DNA from 2 places in the Cellulomonas sp. FA1 genome. Region 2 is predicted to be linked to the other one. Evidence: riboswitches for the same ligand, from Rfam matches in the RefSeq annotation. Region 2 holds a riboswitch; the other holds the start of a gene.
The links. Region 2 has a riboswitch for S-adenosylmethionine ahead of GY42_RS09760 (rhodanese-like domain-containing protein). Riboswitches for the same ligand answer to the same signal wherever they lie in the genome.
Positions count from the first base shown of each region.

Region 1: another riboswitch for S-adenosylmethionine. It lies ahead of GY42_RS13715 (methylenetetrahydrofolate reductase); the one in region 2 lies ahead of GY42_RS09760 (rhodanese-like domain-containing protein).

Region 1 is NZ_LBMY01000001.1:3,047,946-3,055,461, reverse strand. Features, by position in the region: gene GY42_RS18335 (hypothetical protein) at 1-478, opposite strand, end outside; gene GY42_RS13725 (DNA-3-methyladenine glycosylase I) at 618-1,226, shown strand; gene GY42_RS13720 (hypothetical protein) at 1,336-1,554, shown strand; SAM riboswitch class I at 1,717-1,823, shown strand; gene GY42_RS13715 (methylenetetrahydrofolate reductase) at 1,906-2,991, shown strand; gene metE (5-methyltetrahydropteroyltriglutamate--homocysteine S-methyltransferase) at 2,988-5,339, shown strand; gene GY42_RS13705 (MalY/PatB family protein) at 5,636-6,784, shown strand; gene GY42_RS13700 (response regulator) at 6,774-7,516, opposite strand, start outside.
Region 2 is NZ_LBMY01000001.1:2,155,629-2,163,144, reverse strand. Features, by position in the region: gene GY42_RS18205 (hypothetical protein) at 1-3, shown strand, start outside; gene GY42_RS09785 (LLM class flavin-dependent oxidoreductase) at 172-702, shown strand; gene GY42_RS09780 (pyridoxamine 5'-phosphate oxidase family protein) at 858-1,376, shown strand; gene GY42_RS09775 (aldo/keto reductase family protein) at 1,479-2,489, opposite strand; gene GY42_RS09770 (hypothetical protein) at 2,604-3,101, shown strand; gene GY42_RS09765 (O-succinylhomoserine sulfhydrylase) at 3,159-4,406, opposite strand; gene GY42_RS09760 (rhodanese-like domain-containing protein) at 4,424-4,867, opposite strand; SAM riboswitch class I at 4,872-4,969, opposite strand; gene GY42_RS09755 (GNAT family N-acetyltransferase) at 5,083-5,607, shown strand; SAM riboswitch class IV at 5,746-5,860, shown strand; gene GY42_RS09750 (aminotransferase class V-fold PLP-dependent enzyme) at 5,897-7,339, shown strand.

The sequences.
Region 1 (7,516 bases), 890 kb from region 2:
CGAGCACGACGGGGATCGCGTCGGCCTGCACGCGCTGCACGACGGCCGACGCGGGCACCGGGCTCGCCGAGTCGATCGCGGCCGAGAACGTCGCGCCCGACGCGGTGGTGACGCCGATGCGACGGTCGGCGCCGCCCGTGAGCCACGCCTGGTCGGGGCGTCCGTCGCCGTCGACGTCGACGACCTCGCGGACGTCCGCGCCGGCGGGCGGCCCGTCGCCCGTCGGGGCGCAGCCCGCGGTCGTGGCCGGCGACGCGGCCGGGGTCGCGCTCGGGCTCGCCGGTGCGGTCGGTGTCGTGGCCGCCGGGGTCGGCGTGGGCGACGTCGTGGGGGCCGCCGTGCCGTCGTCGCCGCCGCGTGTCAGGAGCAGCGCGACGACGACGCCGACGAGCACGACGACCGCGACGGCCCACGGCCACCAGGGCGCGCGGCGGGTGGGACCGGGACCGGGAGTGGCGGGTGCTGCCGGTGTGCTCATGCAGCCCTGCCTACTCCGGTTGCCCGGGGCACGCACCTCGGACGGATCCGGGCCGACCCCAGGCCCGCCCGGCGGGCGGCGACGCACGGCGGCGTGAACCGCCACGCGGGGTGTCGGCGGGACGGGCCAGACTCGTGCCATGACGACCACGGCCCCCTCACCCGACGCGACGCCCGCGGCACCGCTGGCGCAGGACGAGCCGTTCCGGTGCTTCGGCTCCGGCGACCCGGTGTACGCGGCCTACCACGACGACGAGTGGGGCGTCCCGGTCCACGACGAGCACGCGCTGTACGAGCGGATCTCGCTCGAGGCGTTCCAGTCGGGCCTCGCGTGGATCACGATCCTGCGCAAGCGGCCGGCGTTCCGCACGGCGTTCGCCGGGTTCGACCCCGAGGTCGTGGCGACCTTCGGCGAGGACGACGTCGCGCGGCTCATGGCGGACGCGGGGATCGTGCGCAACCGCGCGAAGGTCGACGCGACGATCGCGAACGCCCGCGCGCTGCTCGCGCTGCACGACTCCGGCCGCACGCTCGACGAGGTGCTGTGGTCGCACGCGCCCACGGCGCCCCGCGAGCGCCCGCGCAGCTACGCCGACGTGCCCGCGCGGACCGCCGAGTCGGCCGCGCTGGCCAAGGAGCTCAAGTCGCTCGGCTTCCGGTTCGTCGGCCCGACCACCGCGTACGCCGCGATGCAGGCGTGCGGCGTGGTCGACGACCACCTCGCGGCGTGCGTCGTGGTGGCCGGGTGACCCCGCGTCCCCCGGGTGGCGCGCGCGCTGCTCCGGCGGGGTGACGCGTGGGGTGAACAAGCGTCCGGCGGCCGACGGGGCCCTTCCCACCGCCGCTAAGGTCGCCCCCATGACCCACCACGCGCACCCGGACGGGCAGCACGACCCCGTGCAGGCCGCGCACGAGGCGTGGTGGACGGCGGGCGAGCCCGACCCGCAGGTGCTCGCGGCCGTGCACGAGGGCCTGCACGACGTCCCCGTGATGACCCCGGCGACGTCCTGGTTCGGTCTGCCGCACCAGCGCACGGCACGCGAGGCGCTGCCCTCGCTGCACCGCCGCCGCCGCTGACCCCTGCCGTCCACCCGGCGTCGCCCCGGGCGGTCGGCGTGCGACGAGCTGTTCCGACCCACTCCGGCCCGTCGGAGCCGGGAGGGCCGCCGACCGAACGAAGTCGTCTCACTGAACGAGAAGCGCTGTCCGCCATCCGGGCATGGCCGCTAGCATCGTCGTCGACCATCCAGAGCGGCTGAGAGACCTGGCTCCGCGACGCCGCAGCAACCCCCCTCCCTGCGAGGGTGTGGGTGCTTCCGCCAGGAACGATGGAGTGACGATGACCGTCTGCGCCCTGGCGACCGACCCCTCGTGCAGCCCGTGCTGCCCCGTGAGCGCACGCACCGCGTGCCTCCCGGGCCGCACCCGATGACCCTCGTGGCCGAGGTCGAGGCACCCGCCCCGCCGCCCGCCCGGGCCGCCGGCCGGCGCGCCGAGCAGGCGGGCGCCCTCGACCGGCCCACCGTGTCCTTCGAGCTCTTCCCGCCCCGGAACCCCGACGCCGCGCCGCGGCTCTGGCGCACGGTGCGCGAGCTCGAGACCGTCGAGCCCGACTTCGTGTCCGTGACCTACGGCGCGTCGGGCCGCACGCGCGAGACCACGCGCGTGCTCGTGCGGCGCCTGCTGCGCGAGACGTCGCTGACCCCGATCGCGCACCTGACCTGCGTGGGCACCTCGCGCGACGAGGTCACGACGATCGTCGAGGAGTTCCTCGACGAGGGCGTGCGCTCGTTCCTCGCGCTGCGCGGCGACCCGCCCGCGGGCGAGCCGGACTGGCGTCCGCACCCCGACGGCGTGCACACCGCCGCCGAGCTGGTCGAGCTGCTCCGCGAGATCGAGGGCCGCCGGTGCGGCCGCTCCGCGTCGCAGGCGGTGCGCGCCCGCGTCCGCCCGCTGTCCGTGGCGGTCGCGGCGTTCCCGCGCGGCAACCACGCGACCGGCGGCACACGCGCGCAGGACGTGCAGGCGCTGCTCGCCAAGCAGGAGGCGGGCGCCGACTTCGCGATCTCGCAGGTCTTCTTCGACGCCGAGGCCTACCTCGGTCTCGTCGCCGAGGCGCGCGAGGCCGGCGTCACCATCCCGATCGTGCCGGGGATCATCCCCACCACCGACCCGGCCCGCCTGCTGCGCGTGCAGGAGCTGACGGGCGTGCCCGTGCCGCAGCGCCTGCTCGACCTGCTCGGCGGCACCGACGACCCCGCGGAGCGCCACCGGCGCGGCACGCGCGCCGGTGTCGACCTGGTCAACGGCGTGCTGGACGGCGGCGCGCCCGGCGTGCACGTCTACACGTTCAACACCCACGAGGCGGCGCTCGACCTGCTCGACGGCGCCGACCTCGTCGGCGGACGGCGCACCACCGTCGCCGACCCCGCCCCGCCCACGACCACCGCACCCACGACCACGGCCGCGCCCACCGGCGCCGCCTCGACGACTCCGCGAGGGAACCTGTCATGACCAGCACCACGCCCGCCGCGCCGGCCACCCCGGCCTTCCCCACCGGCTCCGTCCTCGGCTACCCCCGCATCGGCCCGCGCCGCGAGCTCAAGAAGGCCCTCGAGGCGTTCTGGGCCGGCCGCAGGACGGCCGACGAGGTCGAGGCCGTGGCCGCCGACCTGCGCCGGCGCACCCGCGCCCGCCTCGCCGAGCTCGGCCTCGCGACCGACGCCCCCGCGATCCCGAGCGCGTTCTCGTTCTACGACCACGTGCTCGACACGGCCGCGCTCGTCGGCGCCGTGCCCGCCCGCTTCGCCGACCTGCAGGACGCCGACGGGCGCCTCGACCTCGCCGGGTACTCGACGGTCGCGCGCGGCCGCGGCGACGACCTGCCGCTCGAGATGACCAAGTGGTTCGACACGAACTACCACTACCTGGTCCCCGAGATCGGCCCGGGCACGGCGTTCCGCTACGCGTCGGACCGCCCGGTCGCCGAGTTCGCCGAGGCGCTCGCCGACGGCGTGCTCACGCGTCCCGTCGTCGTCGGCCCCGTGACGTTCCTCGCGCTCGCGAAGCCCACCGAGGACGCGCCCGCGGGCTTCCACCCGCTCGACAGGCTCGACGACCTGCTGCCGGTCTACGCGCGCCTGCTCACCGAGCTCGCCGCCGCGGGCGCGACGTGGGTGCAGCTCGACGAGCCCGCGCTCGTCTCCGACTCGATCGGCGTCGACGCGGCGGTGCTGGCCGAGGCCACGACCCGCGCCTACCGCGCGCTCGCGACCGAGCTCGCACGACCCGAGCGGCCCGCAGTCCTCGTCGCGGCGCCCTACGGCGACCTGGGCGCGGCGCTGCCCGTGCTCGCGGCCACCGACGTCGAGGGTCTCGCGATCGACCTCGTGCGCGGCGACGCGCCCACGGTCCCGGTGCCCGGCCTGGCCGGCAAGACGCTCGTCGGCGGCGTCGTCGACGGCCACAACATCTGGCGCGCGGACCTCGACGCGAGGCTCACGGTGCTCGAGCAGCTCGCGGGCCTCGGTGCGGCCGCCGTCGCGGTCGGCACGTCGACGTCGCTGTTCCACGTGCCGCACACGCTCGACGACGAGCCCGCGCTCGACCGCACGCTCGTGCAGTGGCTCGCGTTCGCCGACGAGAAGGTCCGCGAGGTCGCGACGCTCGCGACGGGCCTGACCGAGGGCCGTGAGGCCGTGCGCACCGAGCTGCTCGCGGCGTCCGACGCGGTGCGCAGCCGCGCGACGGCACCCGGCGTGGTCCGGCCCGAGGTGCGCGAGCGCGCCGCCGCGCTCACCGACGACCAGTTCCGCCGCGGCCCGTTCGCGGCGCGCAAGGCCGCGCAGGCCGAGCGCCTGCGGCTGCCCGCGCTGCCGACCACGACGATCGGCTCGTTCCCGCAGACGCCCGAGATCCGCAAGGCCCGCGCCGCGTTCGGCAAGGGCGAGCTGTCGGCGGCGGCGTACGAGGACGAGATGAAGGCGGAGATCCGCCGGGTCGTCGAGCTGCAGGAGCGCATCGGCCTGGACGTGCTGGTGCACGGCGAGCCCGAGCGCAACGACATGGTGCAGTACTTCGCCGAGAACCTCGACGGGTTCGCGGTCACGCAGAACGGCTGGGTGCAGTCGTACGGCTCGCGCTGCACGCGCCCGTCGATCCTGTGGGGCGACGTGTCGCGGCCCGCACCCATCACGGTCGCGTGGACCACGTACACGCAGTCGCTCACCGACAAGCCCGTCAAGGGCATGCTCACGGGCCCGGTGACGATCCTCGCGTGGTCGTTCGTGCGCGACGACCAGCCGCTCGGCGACACCGCGAACCAGGTGGCGCTCGCGCTGCGCGACGAGATCGCGGACCTCGAGGCCGCGGGCATCGGCATCGTGCAGGTCGACGAGCCGGCGCTGCGCGAGCTGCTGCCGCTGCGCGAGAAGGACCACGCGGCGTACCTCGACTGGTCGGTGCGCTCGTTCCGCCTCTCGACGGCCGGCGTGCGCCCGGACACGCAGATCCACACGCACCTGTGCTACTCGGAGTTCGGCGAGATCATGGACGCGATCGACGGCCTCGACGCGGACGTGACGAGCATCGAGGCGGCCCGCTCGAAGATGGAGATCCTCGGCGACATCGCGGCGGCGGGCTACCCGCGCGCCGTCGGCCCGGGCGTGTACGACATCCACTCGCCCCGCGTGCCGTCGCAGGCCGAGGTCACCGAGCTGCTCACCGAGGCGGTCCGCACCATCGACGTCGACCAGCTCTGGGTCAACCCGGACTGCGGCCTCAAGACCCGCCGCTACGAGGAGGTCACGCCCTCGCTCGAGCACCTGGTCGAGGCGACCCGCACGGTCCGCGCGACGCTCTGACGCAGGCGCCGCGCCGCACGACCCGGGGCCCCGGCCCGCCGCACCCGCGGCGGCCGGGGCCTCGCGCGGTCTGCTGCGGCGGGCAGGCATCTGGCGGTGAGTCCCGGAGCCAGATCTACCGCGCGCCCGCGGTGGTCGACGTCCTGACCAGCAGCCCTCGTCGCTGACAAGCGGACTTGAACGGCGACCGGTCGCATTCAAGTTCCATGGTGAGAAATGGAACGCAGACCCAGTCGCCGCACGTCGGCGCCGCACCTCGTCGCCACGACTCGCACGCCTGGCCGTACCGTGACCTCATGACCTCGCCGTTCGACGTCACGCCCGACGAGCTGCGTCGGCGCACCTCGCTGAAGTGGCACACGTACGAGCCGGACGTGCTGCCCGCGTTCGTCGCCGAGATGGACGTCCGGCCCCTCGAGGCGGTGGTCGACGCGGTGCACCGCGCCATGACGACCGGCGACACGGGGTACGAGGCCGAGCCGACCAGCCCGCAGGGCACCGCGTACGCGGAGGCGTTCGCGGACTTCGCGGCCCGGCGGCAGGGCTGGGACGTGCCGGTCGAGCGCACACGGCTCGTGCCCGACGTCATGCTGGGCGCCGTCGAGGTGCTGCGCCTGGTGACCGGGCCCGGCGACGGCGTGGTCATCAGCCCGCCGGTCTACCCCCCGTTCCGCGCGTTCGTCGAGCACGCGGGCCGGCGCGTGGTCACCGCTCCGCTCACGCCCGCGGGGCGGCTCGACCTCGACGCGCTGGACCGCGCGTTCGCCGGTGCCCGCGCGTACCTGCTGTGCCACCCGCACAACCCGACCGGCACCCTGCACACGGCCGACGAGCTGCGCGCGCTGGGCGAGCTCGCGGCGCACCACGGCGTGCGGGTCGTCGCGGACGAGATCCACGCGCCGCTCGTGGTGGGCGACGAGCCGTTCGTGCCCACCACCACCGTGATCCCCGACGCGATCGCGCTGCACTCGGCGTCCAAGGCGTTCCACCTCGCCGGGCTGAAGGCCGCGATCGCCGTGCCGGGACCCGCGGCGCGCGACCTGGAGCGGCTGCCGGAGATCGTGCGGCACGGCGTCAGCCACGTCGCGTCGATCGCGCACCAGGCCGCCTACCGCGCCGGCGACGCGTGGCTCGACGACGTGCGTGCCGGGATCCGCGCGAACGGCGACCGCACGGCCGCCGTCCTGGCGGAGCGTCTGCCGGAGGCCCGTTGGGACCGCCCGGCGGCCACGTACTTCGCGTGGCTCGACCTGCGCGCGACGCCCGCGGTGGTCGCGAGCGGCGCCGACCCGGCGCGGCTGCTGCTCGCGCGCGGGCGGCTCGCGGTCAACCCCGGCCCGACGTTCGGCGAGGCCGGCGACGGGCACGTGCGCCTCAACCTCGCGACGGCGCCGTCGATCCTCGACGACGCGCTCGACCGCCTCGTGGCGACGCTCACGCGCTGACGGCAGCACGCACCGCGGCGGTCACCGCGGTCGCCTCGGCACGCACGGCACCGAGCACGTCCGCGCCCGGGAGCGCGCCGCGCCGTGCGGCGTCCTCGACCCGTCGCAGCAGGTCCGCCAGGCCCGTCGCGCCGACCGTCCCGCACGCACCCAGCCACGCGTGCGCGACCGCGGCGACCTCGCCGGGGTCGCCCGCGGCGGCCGCCGCGTCGAGGCGGTCGGCACCGGTCGCGCAGTCGGCGACGAACGCGCCGAGCAGCGCACCGCCCGACGCGGCGTCGACCTCGCACGCGAGCGCGAACGCGTCGGCGTCGAGGACGGGCGCCCCCTCCGCGGGGTGGGCGGGGGCGGCCGGAGCGGCGGGGGCGGCCGGGTCGGCCGGGTCGGCGGGGACGGCCGGGTCGGCCGAGACGGTCGGGGCGGCGGCGCCGGACGTCGCGGGCGCCGTCGGCGCGCCGGGCACGGGTGCCACCGCGGCGTCCGAGCGCTGCGGGACGACGCGCGCGAGCACGTGATCGAGGTCCTGGGACCGGAACGGCTTGGTGAGGAAGTCGTCCATGCCGGCCGCGGCGCTCGCCTGCCGGTCCTCGGCCGTCGCGCTGGCGGTCAGCGCGACGATCACCGGCTGGTGCGCGCCGCCCCGCGCGCGGATCTCCCGGGTCGCCTCCAGGCCGTCGAGCACGGGCATGTGGATGTCCATGAGCACGGCGTCGAAGTCCTGCTCGGCCGTGC
Region 2 (7,516 bases):
TAGCGAGGCCCCGGGACGCCCGAGGTGTGACCAGGGGTGGTCCTGGCGCGTGCGCGCGGGCTAGGGTGCCTCCATGTTCTCGGTCCGGGTGTGTTGTCGCTGAGCTGACGACCCCGCGCGCGTGCGGCACGGCCCACGCGACGCACCCCGTTCGACCCGAGGGAACTCCCCGTGGCTCAGCCCGTCCTCGCGCCCACGCGCGCGACCCGTGGTCCGTCGTCCACCCGTCCCGACGTGCCCCGCGTCGAGGTCGCGCGACCCGCTCCGCGCGGCGTGGAGTTCCTGCTCGACGCCGCCGCGCTCGACCCGACCACGATCGCCCTGGCCGCCGCGCGCGCCGACGTCGTGCGGCTCGTGCACTCGGCCGCGCTGCCCACGCCCGCGGCCGTGCGCGCGCTCGTGAGCGTGCTCGAGGACGAGATCCGCGCGGTCGGGCGCGACCGCGCGGAGGTCCGCGTGGTGCTCGAGGTCGAGACCGTGGTCGCCGCCGACGAGGCCGACGCGGCCCGGCGTCGCACGGCCGTCGCGTACGCCGAGGCGTTCTCGGGCGTCACGTGGTCGCCGTCCGCGACGTGGCTCGTCGCGCCGCGCGACCGCGTGCTGCGCGACGCCGCCGACCTGGCGGCGCGCACGGGTGTCGACACGGTCGCGCTCGCGCTCGTCGGGTCGTCCGCGCGGCACGCCGGCTCGCTCGCCCGCTGACCCGCTGACCGGCTGAGCCGCTGACCCGCGGGCGCCCGCCCCGGGCCGTCCCGCGCGTGCCCGCCGCGACGTGGCGCCCGCGGGTGCGGCGTGGCGCGCACGTGCCTAGCGTGGCCGGGCGGGCCACCGGGTCCGCCCGACGGACGGAGGGCACCATGGCCGGCACGACCTGGAACGAGCAGGACGACGCCCCGACGCACGAGGAGGCGGTCGCCAAGGTCGGCGAGCTGCTGCGCGACCACCACCTCGCGATGCTCACCACCGTCGACGCCGACGGCGCGCTCGTGAGCCGCCCGATGGGTGTGCAGGACGTCGAGTTCGACGGCGACCTGTGGTTCTTCACGGCGCTCGACAGCCACAAGGTCGCGGAGATCCGCGCGGGCAGCCCGGCGAACGCGGCGTTCGCGGGGTCGTCGTCGTGGCTGTCGGTGTCGGGGACGGCCGAGGTGCTGAAGGACACCGCGAAGGCGCGCGAGCTGTGGGGGCCGGTGGCCGAGGCGTGGTTCCCCGACGGCCCGGAGACCCCGAACCTCGGGCTGATCAAGCTGCACGCGGACACCGCCGAGTACTGGGACAGCCCCGGCGGTCGTCTGGCGACGGTCATCAGCCTCGTCAAGGCGAAGGTCACGGGCGAGGCGTACGACGGCGGTGAGAACGCCACCGTCGACCTCTGACCGCGACTCGCCGGCACGTCCGCACGCACGACGCCCCGCCCCGGTGACCCGGGACGGGGCGTCGTGCGTCTGCGGTCGGTCCGCGGGCCGCGGCCCGGCGGGTCAGACCAGGCGCTGGGCGGGCGAGGCCTTCGCCGTCTCGGACGGGTCGGACACGACCACGTCGCCGAGCACCTCGTCGATGCGGGTCAGCACCTCGGCCGGCAGCGTGACGCCCGCGGCCTTGGCGTTGTCGTGCACCTGCTCGGGGCGCGACGCACCGATGATCGCGGCGGCGACGTTGTCGTTCGACAGCACCCACGCGATCGACAGCTGCGCCATCGTCAGGCCCAGCTCGTCGGCGATCGGCTGCAGGCCCTGCACGCGCTCGAGCACCTCGTCGCGCATGAACCGCGCGATCATCTTCGCGCCGCCCTTGTCGTCGGTCGCGCGCGAGCCCTCGGGCAGCGGCGCACCCGGCTTGTACTTGCCGGTGAGCACGCCCTGCGCGATGGGGGACCACACGACCTGCGAGACGCCGAGCTCGCGCGAGGTCGGCACGACCTCGGGCTCGATGACGCGCCACAGCGCCGAGTACTGCGGCTGGTTCGACACCAGCTGCACGCCCAGGTCCTTCGCGAGCGCGTGACCCGCGCGGATCTGGTCGGCGGTCCACTCGCTCACGCCGATGTACAGCGCCTTGCCCTGGCGGACGACGTCGGCGAACGCCTGCATCGTCTCCTCGAGCGGCGTCTCGTGGTCGTAGCGGTGCGCCTGGTAGAGGTCGACGTAGTCGGTGCGCAGGCGACGCAGCGACCCGTCGATCGACTCGCGGATGTGCTTGCGCGACAGGCCCGTGTCGTTCGGGCCGCCGGGGCCGGTCGGCCAGTAGACCTTCGTGAAGATCTCGAGCGACTCGCGCCGCTCGCCGGCCAGGGCGTCGCCCAGCACGGACTCGGCGACCGTGTTGGCGTACACGTCGGCCGTGTCGAACGTCGTGATGCCGACGTCGAGCGCGGCGCGCACGCACGCCGTCGCGGTGTCGTTCTCGACCTGGGACCCGTGGGTCAGCCAGTTGCCGTAGGTGAGCTCGGAGATCTTGAGGCCGGAGTTGCCGAGGAATCGGAAATGCATGCGCCCAGCCTCTCACCCGCGCCCGACACGGGCCCGCCCGTGCGTCCCCGTGGCCGGTGACGGGGGACGGGCCCGGCCCTGGTCGGGCCCCGGCCCTGCGCTAGCGTCCCCGCCATGCGACCCCGACGACGCCTCGCAGCCCTCCTGCTCGCCCCGGCGGCGGCCCTGGTGCTCGCCGCGTGCTCCGACGGCGAAGCCCCCGCCCCGGGCCCGACGTCGCCCGTTGCGCCGAGGGCCGGGGCGGGGGCGTCCGAGCCGCCGTCCCCGGACGACCAGCGTGCCGTGCTCGCGCAGACGGGCGACGCGACCGAGGCGTTCGCGGGCGCCGTCGCCGGCGGCGGGACGCAGCGCGCGACGCTCGCCGACGTGACCGCCGGGTCGTACGCGCCGCGCGTCGTGTGCACGTCGGACGACGGCGCGCCCGTCACGGTCACGGTCGTCGCCGACGGCGCCGAGGTCGCGTCGTCCGAGGCGCCGTGCGTGCCCCTCGTCGAGGGCGGCGCCACCATGGCCGACGGCCCGTCGTTCGACCTGCCCGGCGGGGCGGTCGACGTGACGGTGACCGCCGCGACCGACGCCGTGGTCGCGGTCGGGCTGGTCGCTGCGGGCTGACCTCCGCCCCGACCGCGGCCCGTCCCGACCACCGCCGGCCCCGACCGCGACCCGCCGTCAGCCCGTGAGCGTCGCGAGCGCCTGCGCGAGGTCGTCGCGCAGGTCCTCGACGTCCTCGAGCCCCACCGACAGCCGCACGGTGGCCTCGCCGATGCCGACCGCGGCGCGGCCCGCGGGGCCGAGCTTGCGGTGCGTCGTCGTCGCGGGGTGCGTGACGATCGACTTCGCGTCGCCGAGGTTGTTCGAGATGTCGACGACGCGCAGCGCGTCGAGCACGCCGAACGTGGCCTTCTTCGCGACGTCGGCGGGTGCGTCGGGCGGGACCGCGAGGTCGAACGTGACGACCGTGCCGCCGCCGGTCTGCTGCGCGCGCGCCAGGTCGTGCTGCGGGTGCGACTCCAGGAACGGGTACCGGACGCGCGCGACGCCGGGCTGCTCCTCGAGCCACCGCGCGAGCGTGAGCGCCGACGCCGCCTGGTGGCGCACGCGCACGCTCATGGTCTCCAGGCCCTTGAGCAGCACCCACGCGTTGAACGGCGAGAGCGACGGCCCGGTGTTGCGCAGCAGCGTCTGCACGGGTCCGCGCACGTAGTCGGCGGACCCGAGGATCGCGCCGCCGAGCACGCGCCCCTGCCCGTCGACGTGCTTGGTGGCGGAGTACACGACGACGTCGGCACCGTGCTCGAGCGGGCGCGAGAACACGGGCGTCGCGAAGACGTTGTCGACGACGACGGTCGCGCCGGCCGCGTGCGCGAGCCGGCTCACGGTCGCGATGTCGACGAGGTCCTGCATCGGGTTCGACGGGGTCTCGAAGAACACGACGTCGGCGGGTGTCGCGAGCGCGGCCTCCCACTGCGCGGGCACGTGCCCGTCGACGTAGTCGGTGCGCACGCCCCACTTGGCGAGGATCTCGTCGAAGATCACGACCGACGACCCGAACAGCGCGCGCGCCGCGACGATGCGCGAGCCGGACCGCACGAGCGCGGCCAGCGCGGTGAACACCGCGGACATGCCCGACGCGGTCGCGTAGCACGCCTCGGCGCCCTCGAGCAGCCGCAGCCGCTCCTCGAACGTCGTCACGGTGGGGTTGCCGTAGCGCGAGTACAGGAAGCGGTCGACGTCGCCGGCGAACCCGGCCTCGGCCTGCGCGGCCGTCGCGTACGTGTACCCCTGCGTGAGGAACACGGCCTCGGACATCTCGCCGAACTCGGTGCGCACGAGCCCGCCGCGCACCGCGAGCGTGTCGGGACGCAGCGTGGTCCGGTCGAGGCGGTGGTCGTCCCAGTCGCCCGGGCCCGGGGGCAGGTCGGGGGTCGCGCCGCTCACGGCTGGACCCACGGCAGGCCGTCGGCGCGCCAGCCGACGTGGCCGCGGTGGCCGTCGGGGCCCGTCGGACCCTCGAAGCCCTCGAGCACGTTGTACGCGGGCCCGTAGCCGGCCGCGGTCGCGGCCTGCGCCGCGCCGATCGAGCGCTGGCCCGAGCGGCACAGGAACACCACGGGCCGGCCGTCGCCCGGCGTGACGCCGGTCGCGGCGAGCTGCTCGAGGAACCGCGGGTTGGGCTGCCCGGACGGGTACTGCACCCACTCGACGAGCGCGGCCTGCCGGCCGACGGGCCGCAGGTCGGGCACGCCGACGTAGCGCCACTCGGCGTCGGTGCGCACGTCGACGAGCACGGCGTCGTCGCGCTCCTGCAGGATCTGCCAGGCCTCGGTGGCGGTGACGTCCCCGGCGTAACCGGGGGCGGGACGCGGCTGCACGGTCATGGTCCTCCCATCGTCTCTGGCGGTAGCACCCTGCGCCACGGTCGCCCGTGCGGGTTGCTGCGGCGTCGTCGAGCCAGATCTCTCGGCCGCTCTGGATGGTCGCGGCGATGCTACGCCCGCGCGGGCGGCGTCGTCGCGGGCGTCTCACGGCGGGCGTCTCACGGCGGGCGACGGGCCGTGCGGACGGCCGCGACGCCGTGCCAGGCTGGGCGCCGATGGACGTCCCCGAGGGTTTCGTGCTCCGCCCCACGACCGTCTCCGACGTGCCCGCGCTCACGCGCCTGCTGCACGCGGCCTACGCCGACCTCGCCGCCGCCGGACTGAACTTCACGGGCGCGACGCAGAGCGACGACGTGACGGCGGCCCGCACGCTCGGCGTCGGCGCGTCCTGGGTCGTCGTCGACGCCGCCGGTGCGCTCGCGGGGACCGTCACGTGCAGCAGCCCTCCGGGCGGTGGGCTGCTGGCGCTGACGCCCGCGGCGCGCGAGCCCGGCCGGGTGTGGCTGAACCAGCTCGCCGTCCGCCCGGACCTGCGCGGCCGCGGCCTGGCGTCGGCGTTGTGGGGTGCGCTGCGCACGTGGGCGGTCGACGGCGGTGCGCGGTCGATCGGCCTCGACACGGCCGTCCCGGCGCAGGGGCTGCGGCGGATGTACGCGCGCTGGGGGTTCGTCGAGGGCGACGTGATCCAGTGGCGGGGCAAGGCGTACCGCAGCGTCGTGATGGTGCGCGACCTGCCCTGACGTCGGTACGGGCTCGCCGTCCCGTCACGCGCCGCGTCCTGGCCCCGTCCCTCGTCGCGAGACGTCGCGTCTCGCATGCCGAGAACGACGGCGCGTCGGCGTTGACACGCGCCGGACGCGGCCCCGATCCTCGACCCAGGTCAAGAGTGTCAGCGCGAAGCCCCGGCTCGCTGGCCGGCAACCCTCCAACCGCGGTGGGGTGCCCCGGGTGACGACCTGGTCGCGCGCCGTCCGGCGCCGGCAAGCGCGGGACCGGCCGGTCCCGAGGGACCCGTACCGGAGGACCACCATGACCACCGTCACCGAGCTGTTCGCGTGTGCCGACGAGGCGTCCGGCGCCGCCGTGCCGACGGGCCGCGCCGCCTTCGACCGCGGCCCGCTGCTGGCCGTCACCGGCGCGTCCACGACCGTGCCGCTCGTCGACGGCACGAGCCGCACCTACGCCAACCTCGACTGCGCCGCGAGCGCGCCCGCGCTCGCGTCCGTCGCGGCGCGCGTCGCCGAGGTGCTGCCGCTCTACGCGTCGGTGCACCGCGGCGCCGGCTACCTGTCGCAGGTGTCGACCGCGCTGTACGAGGCGTCGCGGCAGTCGATCGCCCGGTTCGTCGGCGCGCGCGAGGACGACGTCGCGATCGTCACGCGCAACACGACCGACTCGCTCAACCTGCTCGCGGGCGTCGTGCCCGAGGGTGGGGCCGTGCTCGTGCTCGACGTCGAGCACCACGCCAACCTGCTGCCGTGGGTGCAGCGCAGCACGGGCGCGCGCGCCGGCACCGGCCGGGTCGCGACGGTCCTGCCGATCGCGGAGACGGTCGCCGCGACGCTCGACGCGCTGCGCGACGAGCTCGCACGCCGCCCGTACGCCCTGCTCACGCTCACCGGCGCGTCGAACGTCACGGGCGAGTCGCTGCCGCTGGACCGCGTCGTCGCGCTCGCGCACGCGGCCGGCACCCGCGTCGCCGTGGACGGCGCCCAGCTCGTGCCGCACCGCGGGTTCTCGCTCGCGGCCTCGGACGTCGACTACGTCGCGTTCTCGGGCCACAAGACGTACGCGCCGTTCGGCGCCGGCGCGCTCGTCGGGCGCCGTGACTGGCTCGACACCGGCACGCCCTACCTCGCCGGCGGCGGCGCCGTGCGCGACGTCCGCACCGACCGCACGGTCTGGCAGCCCGCACCCGCGCGGCACGAGGCCGGTTCGCCCAACGTGCTCGGCGCGATCGCGCTCGCGCAGGCCTGCGACACGCTCGCGGCGCTGCCCGCCGGTGCGCTCGAGGCGCACGAGCAGGCGCTGCGCGAGCGGCTCGTGGCCGGCCTCGAGGCGATCGACGGCGTGCGTGTCGCGCGCATCTGGCCCGACGCGGTCGACCCCGTCGGTGTCGTGACGTTCACGGTCGGCGACCTCAACCCGGGGCTCGTCGCCGCGTACCTGTCGGCCGAGCACGGCATCGGCGTGCGCGACGGCCGGTTCTGCGCGCACCCGCTGCTCGCGCGCCTCGGCGCGTCGCACGGCGCGGTGCGCGCGTCGGTGGGCGTCGGCACGACCGCCGAGCACGTCGACCGGCTCGTCGTGGCGCTCACGACGCTGCTGACGCGCGGCCCGGCCGCGTCGTACGAGGTCGTCGACGGCTGCTGGACCGTCGCCGACGACACGCGCCCCCTGGTCGAGGTCCGCGGCCTCGACCACCTGGCCGCCACTGCGGCCGCCGCCTGCGGCCCCGCGCTCGACGACTGACCTGCCCCGGCCCGCGAGAGGTCGATCCAGCCCACCCCGGGGGTGGTGAGAGGTCGATCCAGCCCTCCGAGCGGCGAGAGGTCGATCCAGCCCCACCTCCGAGCGGCGAGAGGTCGATCCAGCCCCACCTCCGAGCGGCGAGAGGTCGATCGGGTCCACCTCCGGCGGGCTCCGCGG